DNA from 2 places in the Modestobacter sp. VKM Ac-2983 genome. Region 2 is predicted to be linked to the other one. Evidence: riboswitches for the same ligand, from Rfam matches in the RefSeq annotation. Region 2 holds a riboswitch; the other holds the start of a gene.

Evidence for each region. A riboswitch is a leader RNA that binds a small molecule or an ion and turns the genes downstream of it on or off. The one in region 2 is predicted to bind cyclic di-AMP.
Region 1: another riboswitch for cyclic di-AMP. It lies ahead of O2W18_RS12990 (C40 family peptidase); the one in region 2 lies ahead of O2W18_RS09270 (transglycosylase SLT domain-containing protein).

The regions. Positions count from the first base shown of each region.
Region 1 covers NZ_JAPVBK010000003.1:238,750-245,685, reverse strand. Annotated here, with positions in the region: gene O2W18_RS13010 (aldo/keto reductase) at 1-486, shown strand, start outside; gene O2W18_RS13005 (hypothetical protein) at 528-1,046, shown strand; gene O2W18_RS13000 (serine hydrolase domain-containing protein) at 1,054-2,382, opposite strand; gene O2W18_RS12995 (DUF3817 domain-containing protein) at 2,410-2,757, opposite strand; gene O2W18_RS12990 (C40 family peptidase) at 2,929-4,104, opposite strand; cyclic di-AMP (ydaO/yuaA leader) riboswitch at 4,121-4,276, opposite strand; gene O2W18_RS12985 (GNAT family N-acetyltransferase) at 4,758-5,216, shown strand; gene O2W18_RS12980 (phytoene desaturase family protein) at 5,213-6,781, shown strand; gene O2W18_RS12975 (hypothetical protein) at 6,917-6,936, shown strand, end outside.
Region 2 covers NZ_JAPVBK010000002.1:589,207-596,142, reverse strand. Annotated here, with positions in the region: gene mftD (pre-mycofactocin synthase MftD) at 1-1,120, opposite strand, end outside; gene O2W18_RS09275 (YceI family protein) at 1,267-1,866, opposite strand; gene O2W18_RS09270 (transglycosylase SLT domain-containing protein) at 2,028-2,924, opposite strand; cyclic di-AMP (ydaO/yuaA leader) riboswitch at 2,941-3,089, opposite strand; gene O2W18_RS09265 (class I SAM-dependent methyltransferase) at 3,255-3,902, opposite strand; gene O2W18_RS09260 (universal stress protein) at 3,908-4,462, opposite strand; gene O2W18_RS09255 (cupin domain-containing protein) at 4,679-5,071, shown strand; gene O2W18_RS09250 (Dyp-type peroxidase) at 5,097-6,167, shown strand; gene O2W18_RS09245 (hypothetical protein) at 6,284-6,577, opposite strand; gene O2W18_RS09240 (HNH endonuclease signature motif containing protein) at 6,893-6,936, opposite strand, start outside.

The DNA of each region.
Region 1 (6,936 bases), on a different contig from region 2:
CGCGCCGACGGCGTCGAGCTGGGCTTCTCCACCTCGGGGGCCGCCCAGGCCGACGCCGTCCGGCGCGGGCTGGAGCTGACCGTCGACGGCGCACCGCTGTTCACCAGCGTGCAGTCGACCTGGAACCTGCTGGAGCCCTCGGCCGGGCCGGCGCTGGCCGAGGCGTCGGCCGCCGGCGCCCGGGTGGTCGTCAAGGAGGGCGTGGCCAACGGCCGGCTGACCGACCGGGGCGCAGCGCCGGACTCCCCGCTGGTCGCCGCGGCTCGCGAGCGCGGGGTGGGGGTGGACGCCCTCGCGCTGGCGGCGGCGCTGGCCCAGCCGTGGTGCGACGTGGTGCTCTCCGGCGCGGTGACGGTGGCGCAGCTGGCGAGCAACGCCGCCGCGCGCACCGTGGAGGTGCCCGCGGGTGACCTGCCGGCCACCTGGGTGCAGCCCGAGGAGCCGGGGGAGTACTGGGCGGCCCGCCGTCGGCTGGGCTGGCGCTGAGGCCGTTTCACCCGCCACGCACCCCGGGTAAGGGCGCGACCATGGCGAAGCGGACCTCGTTCGGGACGATCGGCAAGGGCAGGCGCGGGATCAGCACGCTGGGCTGGGTGCTCCGCGGGGCGGCCGCCGGCGCGGCGGGGACGACCGCGCTCAACGCCGTCACCTACCTCGACATGGTGGTGCGCGGGCGGGGCAGCAGCTCGACGCCGGAGCAGACCGTGGAGAAGCTGGCCGACAAGGCGCACGTGCAGATCCCCGGGGACGAGGAGACCCGGCAGAACCGGGTCTCCGGGCTCGGCCCCCTGACCGGGCTGGCCGCCGGTGTCGGGACCGGCATCGTCGTCGGCCTCGCCCGTGCGGCCGGGTTCCGGTCCCAGCCGGCCGTGGGCACCGCGCTGATCAGCGCCGGGGTGCTGGTGGCCGCCAACGGCCCGATGACCGTCCTCGGCATCACCGATCCGCGCACCTGGTCGGCGAGCTCCTGGCTCAGCGACCTCGTGCCGCACGTCGCCTACGCCGTGGTCGTGAAGACGACGATGGACGCCTTCGACCGTCCCTGAGCGCGCGTCACGGCACCGTCCAGCCGCGTTCGTCGACCCCGCCGGGCACCGGGGCCTCGGGGTCGTAGGGCGTGCGGGTGAGCACGAACGTCGCCACGTCCAGGTGGTCGGGGGCGATCCGCAGCGTCTCGCCGGCGTAGTAGCCGTCCAGCCCCACCCACGTGCCGTCCTGGCGCGCAGCGAACCGGCTCGCCCGGCCGGGCCGGCCGGGCAGCGGCCCCAGGTGCAGCAGGCCACCGGGCTGCGCGCGCAGCACCAGCGGGGCCGGCCCCCAGAACCAGACGCCGAGCAGGTCCAGCGGCAGCGGGGGCGGGGACGGCGTCCAGGCGTCGACGACCCGTGGCTCGGCCGCCCGCAGGTCGGCCAGCAGCCCGGGCAGCAGCGGGTCGAGCCCGCTGGTCGTGTTGGCCAGCATGACCGCGCCGGCCTGCTCGGACCGGTCGACGAAGACCCCGGCCAGGAAGCCGGGCATCGACCCGCCGTGACCGACCAGGGTGTGCCCGTCGACCCGCAGCACCTGCAGCCCCAGCCCGTAGGCCGACCACCCGGACACCGAGGGGTCGACCCCGGCCGGCACGGTCATCTCCTCCAGCGTCGCCGGGGAGAGCACGTCGCCGGTGTCACCGAGCAGGAAGGCGGCGAACCTGCCGAGGTCGGCCAGCGTCGCCCACAGCTGGCCGGCCGCGGCCATGACCCCGGCGTCGTGCTCGGGCTCGGGCAGGACGACGTCGGCCCAGGGGTGCACCGCCGAGCCGCGCGCCGCCCGGCCGGTGGGCCGCGGGGTGGTGCGGTCCATGCCCAGGGGCAGCAGCACCTCGTCACGGACCACCTCCGCCCAGGGCCGTGCACGGTGCCGGGCGACCACCTCGCCGAGCAGCCCGAAGCCCAGGTTCGAGTAGTGGAAGCGCCGCGCGGAGCCGAGGACGACGTCGTCCTCGGTCAGCCGGAGCTCGGCCAGCGATCCGCCAGGAACGCGCTCCCACCAGCCGCCGGGGCTCTCCGAGCTGGCGCCGGCGAGGTGGGAGAGCAGCTGCCCGACGGTGCGCTCCCCGAACGGCGTACCGGGGACGTGCTCCTCGAGCAGGTCGTCGAGCCCCAACCGGCCCTCGTCCCGCAGCCGCAGCACGACCAGGGCCGTCACCGTCTTGCTGATCGAGCCGAGCCGGTACTGCACGTCGGCATGCGGCTCGCCGACGTCCCCGCGACCGGCCGACCAGGCCAGCCCGCCGTCCCGGACGACGCCCGCGACCAGGCTGGGCGCCCGGCCGTCACGCTGGACCCGCGCGGTCCGGGCCAGCAGCGTGCGGGCGGTGGCGGGCAGGACGGGCAGGGTCATCGCGCGCTCCGCCGGGTCATCGGGCGGTCAGCCGGCCCGGGCCGGCGTGGCGGCGTCGACCGGCAGCCGGCCGGAGCGCCGGGCCCAGCGCTCGAACCAGATCGTCACCAGCGGCGGCACCGAGGCCGCCAGCGCCAGCAGCCCGGTGGCCGGGGTCCAGCGGAGCACCCGCCAGGCCACGAGCGTCACGGCGACGTAGCCGACGAACACGGCACCGTGGACCGGCCCGAAGACCTGCACGCCCAGCTCGGAGGCGTCCAGGACCCGCTTGACGAACATGCCGGCCAGCAACAGCACCCAGGAGACGGCCTCGGCGATGGCGACGGCGCGGAAGACGCGGGCGACCCTCCTCGGGTCGGTCAGTGCGGCGGGCACGGTGCTCCTCGGGGTGGGACGTCGGTGGGCTCTGCTCCATCGTGCCCGGCGGGACGAGGCAGCGGCGCAGACATCGGGGTGACCGTCGCCACCGGGGATCGGCCGGCGGCCCTGGACGCGACGGTGCCCCGGCCGCCGTGAGGCGACCGGGGCACCGTCGTGCGGCGTGCGTCAGCCGACGCGGCGCATCGCGGTGATCGGGCTGACCGCGTCGATGGGGGCGACCTTGACCACGTCACCGGACGTGGGGGCGTGCACCATCTGGCCGTTGCCGATGTAGATGCCGACGTGGCTCACCGGGCTGCGGAAGGCGATGATGTCGCCGGGCTGCAGCTCGGCGCGGGAGACCGCGCGACCGACCGTCGCCTGCTGGCTGCTGCTGCGCGGGAGGTTGACCCCGGCGGCGGCGTAGGCGTACTTGACCAGGCCGGAGCAGTCGAAGGAGCCCGGGCCGTTGCCGCCCCACACGTAGGGCTTGCCGCGCTGGGCCATGGCGGCGTTCACCGCGGTGGCGGCAGCGCCGCTGCCGGCCACGACCGGCGCGGACGGCGCCGGGGCAGCCGCCGCGCTGGGCGCGGACGAGCGGGCGGGGGCGGGAGCCGGGGCAGCGGTCCGCTCGTCGCGCGAGGCAGCCTGGCTGCTGCGCTCGGCCGCGGCGGCCGCCTGTGCCTCGCGCTCGGCTGCGGCCCGAGCCGCGGCGGCCGCGGCCTGCTGCTCGGCGAGGATCCGGGCGCGCTCGCGCTCCTCGGCGGAGAGCCGGTCGTACTCGGCCTGGTACTCGGCGATCTGCTCGTTCAGGTCGGCCTGCTGGGCGGCGACCTCGGTGACCTGGGCCTCCGCGTCGGCGGCGGCCTTCTCGGCCGCTGCCTTCGCCTCGTCGGCAGCGACGCTCGCCTGCTGCGCGACGCCGAGGACCTCGTTGTTGTGCCCGGCGATGCTGTCCAGCGTGCCCATCCGGTCGAGCATCTCGTCGGCGGAGGAGCTGGTGAGCATGGCCTGCAGCGAGGAGAGCTGCTCACCGGTGAAGGCGCTGCGGGCGACCTGACGCACGTGGTCGCGAGCCTCGACGACGGATGCCTCAGCGGCGACGAGCTCGGCGGCTGCGGCGTCCGACTCGGCCTTCATGCTGGTCAGCAGGTCGGTCGCCTCGTGCATCTTCTCGGTCACGACCTCGAGGTCGTGACCGCGGGCGGCGATGAGCTCGGCCGCCTCCTGCGAGGTGGTGGGGGTTTCGGGAGCCGCCAGGGCGGGCACCGGGGCGAGGGCGACCCCGCCGGCGACGACCAGGGTGAGCAGGGCCCGTCGGCCGTTGCGGCCACGACGGACAGAGGTGTGCGAACTCGCCATGTTCGGCGGGTGTGTCCTTTCTTCCACCTGCCGCCTACCGAGTTAGCTGACGGGTTCGGGCGGGAAGTCGCCCGGCTCCTCGGGCCCGCGAACGGGCCGTGCGGAGCTTCACCCCAGTGCTGCGGTGGGTCCCCGGTCCACGAGCCCGCGAGTGTTGCGGCGAGCCGTGTGGTTCGGCGGCGGCCCTGTCGGTCGTCACCCGGGTGGGCGACTGCGCTGCCCGTCAGGACCGCTGGTGACCGTACGTGCGTTATGTGCTCGTGACAAACGGCTGGGGCACATTTGTGCAGAAACTCCCGGCGTGTGCTGCAACACGCTCACCGAGGGTGACAGGCTCGCCGGGTGCAGGGCCGGGCCGCCGGGAATTCTGTCTCGTACTGCTCCGCCGGACGAGCGACACGCGACCCGACCTGGTCGCCGAGGCGTTGCCCCGACTGGGTGCCGACCGGGCCGGGGCGCGTCTCGCGCACCGTCGCTGGCGAGCTCTCCATCACGCAGAGCGAGCGCCGCGTGTGCTCTCGCTGCGGGTGGCCGTACTGGGCCCCGTGGACCGGATGGAGGGCCGGCGGTTCGGTGACGTGCACCTCACCGTCCGGCCCCGTTCGTCTGGGGGCTGCGGCAGCGGGTGGACGACCGCCCGCCAGGATGACCCGGTGCCGATCCTCTCCACCGCCTCCTGGGACGACCCGGACGTCACTGCCCTGACCGCCGCCCAGCAGGTCGAGCTGCGGGCCCGCTACGACGGCGCGGGAGAGCCGGGCGTGCCACCGTCGGCCGCCGACGTGGCCGTCGTGCTGCTCGCCCGGGACGACGACGGCGCGCCGATAGGCTGCGGCGCGCTGCGGTCGCTCGGGGACACCGAGGCCGAGGTCAAGCGCATGTACGTCGTCCCGCCGGCGCGCGGTCGCGGCGTCTCCCGGCTGCTGCTCGCCGGCCTGGAGGCCGAGGCGCTGCGCCGCGGGTGGACGACGGTGCGCCTGGAGACCGGGGTCCGGCAGCCGGAGGCGGTCGCGCTGTACACGTCGGCGGGCTACCGACCGGTCGAGGCGTTCGGGCACTACATCGGCGCCGACGACCCGTACGCCGTCTTCTTCGCCCGGGAGCTGGCGTGAGCACCCCCGGCACGACCACCGCGGCCCGGTACGACGCGATCGTGGTGGGCGGCGGCCACAACGGGCTGGTCGCCGCCGCCTACCTGGCCCGCGCCGGCTGGTCGGTGCTGGTGCTGGAGCGGCGGGCCGTGCTCGGCGGCGCCGCGGTCAGCGAGCAGGTCTTCCCGGGCGTCGACGTCCGGCTGTCGGCGTACTCCTACCTGGTCAGCCTGCTGCCCGACCGGATCGTCGCCGACCTGGCGCTGCCGATCACCCTGGTCGACCGCGCCGTCGCCTCGTACACCCCGGTGCGCCGCGGCGGCGCGGCCACCGGGCTGCTGGTCGAGCGGGACGAGGGGCCGGAGACGGCGGCCTCCTTCCGGGCTCTCACCGGCTCGGATGCCGAGTTCGCCGGCTGGCAGCGGTTCTACGGCCGGCTGACCAGCCTCGCCGAGGACCTGGCCCCCACCCTGACCGGCCCGCTGCCCAGCGAGGCCGAGCTCACCGCACGCCTGCGTGACCCGGGGATGTGGCACGACCTGCGGGAGCGGCCGCTGGCCGACGTCGTGGCCGACCACCTCACCGACGACGACGTCCGGGGCATCGCGCTCACCGACGGGCTGATCGGCACCTTCGCCGACGTGCACGCCGCGGACGGCTTGGCCGGCCGGTGCTTCCTCTACCACCTCGTCGGCAACGGCACCGGTCGCTGGCGGGTGCCGGTCGGTGGCATGGGAGCGGTCAGCGGTGCGCTCGCCGACGCGGCCCGGACCGGGGGCGCCGCACTGCACACCCGCGCCGAGGTCACCGCGGTCGAGACCCGCGCCGACGGGGTCACCGTGCACTGGACCGACGCCGACGGGACGGCGCACGCCGCCGACGCCGGGCACCTGGTCAGCGGCGCGGCCCCCGCCGTGCTCGACGAGCTGCTGGGCACCGCCCCGGCACCGCGGCCGTCGGGGTCGCAGCTGAAGGTCAACATGGTGCTGAGCCGGTTGCCCGGCCTGCGGTCGGGCGCGGACCCCCGCCGGGTCTTCAGCGGGACCGTGCACGTCGACGAGGCCGCCGGTCAGATCGACGCCGCGTACGCGCAGGCCGCAGCCGGGCGACTGCCCGAGGTGATCCCGTTCGAGGTGTACTGCCACTCCCTCACCGACCCCTCGATCGTCGGCGGCACCGGGCTGCACACCCTGACGCTCTTCGGGCTGCACACGCCGGCCGAGCTCTATGCGGCCGACCCAGCCGGCACCCGGGCCGAGGCGGTGCGCCGGGTGGTCGCCCAGCTGGACGGGCACCTGACCGAGCCGCTGACCGACTGCCTCGCCACCGACGGCGAGGGGCGACCGTGCCTGCAGGCGTCCTCGCCGCTGGACGTCGAGGCGTCGCTGGCGATGCCGGGCGGGCACATCTTCCACGGCGACCTGTCCTGGCCGGTCGCCACCGACCCGGCCGCCGTCGGCACCTGGGGAGTGGCCACGGCGCACCCGCGGGTGGTCGCCGCCTCCTCGGGCGGCACGGTGCGCGGTGGTGCGGTCAGCGGCCTGGGCGGCTTCGCGGCGGCGCAGCACCTGCTCGGCGGTCGCTGACCGGAGTGGGCCACCCCGGCAGGCGTGAGCGTCCGTGGAAGTGGGCAGGCACCGGGCACAGCCGCCTGCTCGTCCGCGCAGGCGACGCCCCGGAGGCAGGTGCTCCGCGGCGCGTACCGACCACGAGGAGGACCGATGAGCGAGGGACCCGACGG
Region 2 (6,936 bases):
GCTCATCGACCGAGCGGTGGCCGAGGCCGACCAGCGCGGACCCGAGCCCGTCCCGCAGCAGGTCGAGCACGTTGCCCACGCCGGCCTCGCCGTTGGCGGCCAGGCCCCACAGGTAGGCCCGGCCGATCATGACCGCCCGGGCGCCCAGCGCGACTGCCTTGGCGACGTCGCCGCCCCGCCGGACGCCGCCGTCCATCAGCACCTCGACCTGGTCCCCGACCGCGTCGACGACCGCGGGCAGCGCGCGGATCGCTGCCGGGGTGCCGTCGAGGTTGTTGCCGCCGTGGTTGGAGACCGAGATCGCGGTGACCCCGGCGTCGACGGCCCGCTTGGCGTCATCGATCCGCATGACGCCCTTGAGCATGAACGGCCCGTCCCACTGCGAACGCAGCCAGGCGACGTCCTCCCAGGTGGGCATCGGCGAGCCCATCCACTGCCCGTAGGCCCCGAAGAACGTGGGCGCCGGGTCACCGGGGGTCGCCACCATGTTCGGCACGGTGAGGTCGGGGAGCTTGCGGGTGCGGGCGAAGTCGAGCAGCCACCGCGGCCGGGCCAGCACCTGCGGGGCGTACCGGCGGGCCGCCTCGAAGTCGATCTTCTCCGGGATGAACGGGCTGCCCCAGTCGCGGCCGTAGGCGAAGGACCAGTCCAGCGTGGCGATCATGCCGACCGCGCCGGCGGCCTTCGCCCGCTGCATGCGGCCGAGCATCTCCTCGCGGGTGCCGACCCAGTACATCTGGAAGAAGGTCTGCGGGTTCGCCGCCACGACCTCCTCGATCGGCTTGCTGGCGAAGGAGGACAAGCCCATCGCCACGCCGCGGGAGGCGGCGGCGCGGGCCACGGCGACCTCACCCTCGGGGTCGACCGCCTGGACCCCGGTGGGGCTGATCATGATCGGCATGGAGACCGGCTGGCCCATGATCGTGGTGGCCAGCTGCCGTTCGTTGCTCAGCCCGGCGGTGTGCGGGGCGAACCCGAGCTCGGTGAAGGCGGCGAGGTTGTCCGCCGCGGTCAGCCCGCGCTCGGAGCCGGCCACCAGCGCCCCGTAGACCCCCTTGGGCAGCCGCCGCTTCGCCCGGCGCTGCGCCTCCGCCACCGACTCGAACCACGCGTTCGCCACCTGCGGACCCCCTGCTGCTCGACTCGTCCCGGGCGACGCCGTCGTCACCGGGGTTGCCGTCGCGGGGCCGGCCGGTCCCCCGGCGCCCTACGTGGCACTGAGTGCCACCCTAGCGGCCGAGGGTGGCCTGGGACACAGTGCGCCGGTCAGGCGTCCTTGATCGCCGAGACGTCGAACTCCACCTGGATCCGGTCACTGACCAGCACGCCACCGGTGTCCAGCATCGCGTTCCAGGTGAGGTCCCACTCGCTGCGCTTGATGGCCAGCGCGCCCTCGAAGCCCACCCGCATGTTGCCGAACGGGTCCAACGCCGAGCCGGTGAGGGTGAAGTCGATCGAGACCGGCCGGGTGACCGCCTTGATCGTGAGGTCGCCGGTGACGCGGTAGACGTCCCGGTCGACCTGCTCGACCGCGGTGGAGACGAAGACCATCTCGGGGTGCTGCTCGACGTCCAGGAAGTCGGCCGAGCGCAGGTGCGCATCGCGGTCCGGCGTCCCGGTGTCGATGCTGGCGGTGGCGATCCGCAGTCGGACGTTGCTGGCCGTCGGCGTCGCGGTGTCCAGGTGGGCGGTGCCGGAGAAGTCGGTGAAGGCACCCCGCACGGTGGTCACCATGGCGTGCCGGGCCCGGACGCCGATCCGGGTGTGCGTGACGTCGACGGTGTAGTCGCCCGTCACGTCGGCCAGGGCGCTGGTGGCGGCGTCGAAGTCCGTCGCGGCGCCCTCGGGTGCGCGGTGCTTGCCCACGGATCAGCGCTCCTCGTCTCGGTGGTCGAACCCCTCGATCCTCCCCGATGGTCCCCCGCCGGTGCACAGGAGGGCCATCTGCCCGACACCTCGGCACTGCATCGGACGCAGCGAGGCCCGGGTCCGGCCGGACCCGGGCCTCGCTGCGCACCGCCGGTGGGTCAGTACCAGCCGGTGGCCTTCGAGTGCGACCACGCGGCGCACGGCGAGCCGTAGCGGTTGGTGATGTAGATCAGCCCCGCGTCGATCTGCCGGTAGCCGTCCGCGGTCTTGGCGATCCCGGTGCTCTTCCAGGTCGAGTCCAGGAACTGCGGGATGCCGTACGCGGTGCTGTTCGGGTTCTGCGCGTTCGGGTTCCAGCCGCTCTCCTTGCCCCACAGGCTCTCCAGGCAGGAGAACTCCGTCTGGTCGCCGCCGAGCTTGCCCAGGGCGTAGTCCTGGAACGAGCCCGACCCGGAGGACGCGACGGGGGCAGGCGCAGCCGGCGCCCTGGTGGTGCTGGACGGGGCCGGGGTCGCCGCCCGAGCGGCGGCAGCCGCTGCCTCCTCCGCGGCCTTCGCCTCCGCAGCGGCCTGGGCCTCGGCGGCGATCCGCGCCTCTTCCGCGGCCTGCGCCTCGGCGGCGGCCTGCGCTGCTGCGGCTGCCTGCGCGTCGAGCACGGCCTGGTCGGCGGCCGCCTGCGCCTGCGCGGCGGCGGCCTGGGCGGCCTCGCGCTCGCTGCGGTTGGCGGCGAGCTGGCCGAGCCGGTCGGCCAGGGGGCCGTCGACGAGGGCGGTCCCGGTCTGCTGCGAGCTCAGGTCCAGCTGGGCGACGACGCTCGCGGGCTCGACGGCGGCCTCGGCCCGCGTGCCGGGCTCACCGCCGACGAGGACGTTGACCAGGATCGCCCCGGCGGCGGCGACGCCGACGTACAGCGTGGGCCGACGGAGGCCCCCCGGGGGCTGACGACGAGCCCGCCGGGCCACCGGGGCGTCATCGGCGCCGGTCGAGAGCGCGGGGAGCACCTCGGTGGCGGGCAGCTGCTCGTCGGACGAGGACGCGGTGGTGCGACGGGACATGAAGAGAGGGGCTCCGTGGGTCTTCCGCGGCCGCCTACCGAGTCAGCTGACGGATTCGGGCGGGAAGTCGCCCTACCCAGCCGGGCGGCTGCCCGGGCGGGATTCACCCCAGTGGTGCGGTGGGTCCCCGGTTCGCTGCGTGCAGCGATTCGGCGGCATCCGGTGCGGGCTCCCCGGGTGGGGACGAGACGTCCGACCGGACCTGGCCACGGTAGAGGCCGTCGCCTGGGCGTGACAATGCCGGGAGCCGGATTTCGTCGCCATGTGCCACGTCTCCCATCCGGTGGCGGGGCGGGGCAGCAGCAGTGGGACGGCTGGTGCCGGTGGGCCTCAGGGGAGCCGCCAGACCGTCGTCCGGCGCACCGCTCCCCCGGCGGCGTCCGGTACGTCGTACTCCGCCTGGGCCACCAGGCCCTCCTTCGGGACGTACGCCCGTCCGGGGTCGCCCAGCAGGACGGTGGCCCCCTGCAGCCAGGCCGCGCCGAGGAAGGGCAGCACCCGGGCGGTCATCTCCCGGTCGTAACAGACGTCGCCGGCCAGGACGACGTCGATGTCCGGTAGCTCCTCGTCCAGGACGTCCCCGACGACCTCGATCCCGGCCACCCCGTTGACCTCGGCGTTCAGCCCGACCGCGGTGTGCGAGTACGGGTCGACGTCGCTCGCCAGCACCCCGCTCGCCCCGGCCAGCAGCGCGGCGACGGCCACCAGGCCGCTGCCCGCGCCCAGGTCCAGGACCCGGCGGCCGGCCACGAGCTCCGGGTGGTCGAGCACGTGCCGGGCCAGCGCCTGGCCGCCGGGCCAGGCCGCGGCCCAGAACGGCGGGTCCTCGCCGGCTCCGCCGCCCTCGGTCTCCATCGCCTCCCAGAGCGCGACGACGTCGTCGGCGACGTGCAGCTGCACCTCGGGGACGAGCGACGGGCGGTCCAGCCGGGTGTGGGCCCGCAGGAAGGCCGGTGGCACGGGGTGCTGGACCGCCACGCCGGTCAGGCCTTGCGCTCGGTGCGCACGACGGTGACCGGGCACGGGGCGTGCCGGGTGACCTGGTCGCTCACCGAGCCGAGCAGCAGCCCGGCGAAGCCGCCTCGCCCGCGGGCCCCGACCACAAGGAGGTCGGCGTGCTGCGCGGCCTCGAGCAGCGACCGCACCGGCGCAGCGTGCACGACGTGGCAGGTCACCTCGCCGGCCCGCTCGGCGCCCAGCGCGGCCCGGACGTCGGCCTCCAGGTCGGCCTGCACCGCCTGCTCGTACTCACCGATCGGCGGCACGTAGCCGAGCTCCCAGCTCGGCGGCTGCGGGGCGGTGGCGATCCGCCAGCCGCGGACGACGTGCAGCGGCCAGGAGGCGCGCTCGGCCAGCGTCGCGGCCCACTGCAGCGCCTCCTGCGCGCAGTCCGAGCCGTCGTGGCCGACGACGACGCCACCCTCGACGGCGGCGCGGGTCGACACCTCTCCCTCGACCTCGGCCAGCTCGGTGGCCGCCTCGTCCCGCTCGGCAGCGAGTGCTGCGTTCCCCGACCGGTCTGCTGGCTGCTGCGTCAACGCCGTCCTCCAGTGCTCGTGTGCTCGTGCTCCGCCGGTACCCGGCACCAGGAAGCCTCCCCCACCCGGCCGGTCGACGGCAGGGTCGGAGGGCCTGTTCCCCCGTGTCGTCCGGGCCGGGGGCCTTCGGATCGCGGCGGAGGCCGCTCTGCTCTTCACTGATCATGAGCCGGCGCGCGCCGGCAGGATCGACTGGATCGAGGAGGAACGGCAGCCATGGAGCACTTCACCATCGCCACCGTCGCCGAGGAGAGCGCCGACTTCCGTCGGGTGCTCTGGACCGGCGAGCACACCCAGCTGGTGATCATGACGATCCCGCCGGGTGGGGAGATCGGCGAGGAGGTGCACGAGGAGATCGACCAGATCCTCACCTTCGTCAGCGGCACCGGCCAGGCCGTCGTCGGCGGGCAGAAGAAGAACGTCGCCCAGGGTGACCTCGTCGTCGTCCCCGCCGGCAAGAAGCACAACTTCCTCAACACCGGGGTGAACCCGCTGGTGCTCTACACGGTCTACGGCCCGCCGGAGCACGCCGACAAGGCGGTGCACAAGACCAAGGAGGAGGCCGACGCGCTCGAGGAGGCCGGCAAGGACGAGCCGCCGACCAGCTGAGGCCCGATCGGGCAGGGTGGGCGTCGTGACGACGCAGCCGGGCATCTTCGCCCTCGGCACCCCTGAGCACTGCTACCTGGAGCTCGACCTGGAGCCCGGCTGCTCCGCGGAGGACCTGGTCCGCGGGGTGGCCGGGCTCACCGGTCCGCTCTCCTCCACCGGTGGGGTGAACCTCGTGGTCGGCTTCCGGCCGGAGCTGTGGGCCGCCGTCGCCCCGGACGACGCCCCGGCGGACGCCGCCAGCTGGACCGAGGACCTCGTCGGCGCCGGCCGTTACCGGATGCCGGCGACCCAGCACGACGCCTGGATCTGGGTCGCCGGGGGCGATCGCACCGCGGTCTTCGACAACGCCCGGGCCGTGCTGGCCGCCCTGGCCGGCGTCGCCCGGGTGGCCGCAGAGGTCACCGGCTGGCTGTACCGGCACGACCGGGACCTGACCGGCTTCATCGACGGCACGGAGAACCCCTCGCTGCTGACCGCCGCGGAGGTCGCGGCCGTGCCTGCCGGCGAGCCGGGTGCGGGGGCGAGCATCGTGCTCTATCAGGTGTGGCGGCACGACAGCGCCGCCTGGGAGTCCCTGGGGATGCACGGCCAGGAGATGATGATGGGCCGGACCAAGCCGGACAGCGTCGAGCTGCCCGACGACGTGATGCTGCCGAGCGCGCACGTCGCCCGCACCACCGTCGAGGTGGACGGCGAGGAGAAGCAGATCTTCCGGCGCAACGTCGCCTACGGCGGGGTCACCGACCACGGGACGGCGTTCGTCGGGTTCGCCCGCGACCAGTGGCGCCTCACCGAGATGCTCCGCCGGATGGCCGGGGCTACAGACGGGGTGCGCGACGGGCTGACCGGCTTCCTGACCCCGCTGAGCGGGGCGTACTACACGTGCCCGTCGATCGACGCCCTGGCCCGGTTCGCGCCCCCCCGACGAGGACTGACGGCCACCGTGACCCAGGAGCAGGAGCAGCCGGCGCAGCCGGAGCCGGAAGGTGGTGACCCGGCGTGCTGGCTCGACCGGGTCTGCCCGGTGTGCGGCCGGCTGACCGAGCGGCTGCCCACGGGTCGCTGCGCCGCCTGCGGCGAGCCCTGGGACTGACCGTCCCCCGATGAGATCCTCGGCCGCAGCGGCAGGTGACCGACCGTGCCTGGGCAGCCACTGCGCCGAGGGGTCTGTCCGGCCATGCCGGCGGCCGGTGCTGGCCGCCGAGCAAGTCAGGCGGCGGAGCTCCTGGCGACCTGACTGCCGTACCAGCTGGTGAGCAGGTGCGCGCGGACAGAGGCCGGCAGCGCTCCCCAGCGGAGCAGCGCCGCCCGGGCCGGGAGCGCACTCGCTGCAGCGAGCTGGCCCAGTTCGCGGACCCGTTCCGGTCGCGGGCTGTGCGGCTTCCGATCGTGCAGCCCGGCGGCGACCTGACTGTCGAAGGCCGCGAGGATGTCGGCCTGGTGCGCCGGGTCGAACCACTGAGGGCTCCGCGGCGAGCTCGCTGCGAGGTGGTGACGGATCACGATGTGCTTATCGGCCCGTTGTGCGCTCGCTGTGACTCGAACAGGGCTCACGGGCGGCCCTGAGCTGCCGTTCTTGCTCTCTGGACACTCGTGTCACACCCGCATCAGAGGTCACGTCCGCACGCCGATCTGGTACCCGGGTGGACCCGCCGGGCGACCTCCTCTCGCACGCTGTCGAGGAAGTCGACGCGGCTTCCCCTATGCCGGGGCGGCCCCACGCCATGGGCCTCAGGAAGCAGGGGCCACAGGCCATGGGGCCTCAGAAAGCGCGGCGGCCACAAGCCGTAGGGACTCAGGAAGGCGGCCCGTAGGGACTCAGAAAGGCGGCGGGTCGTCCGGGTCGGGTGGGCTCCCGCCTC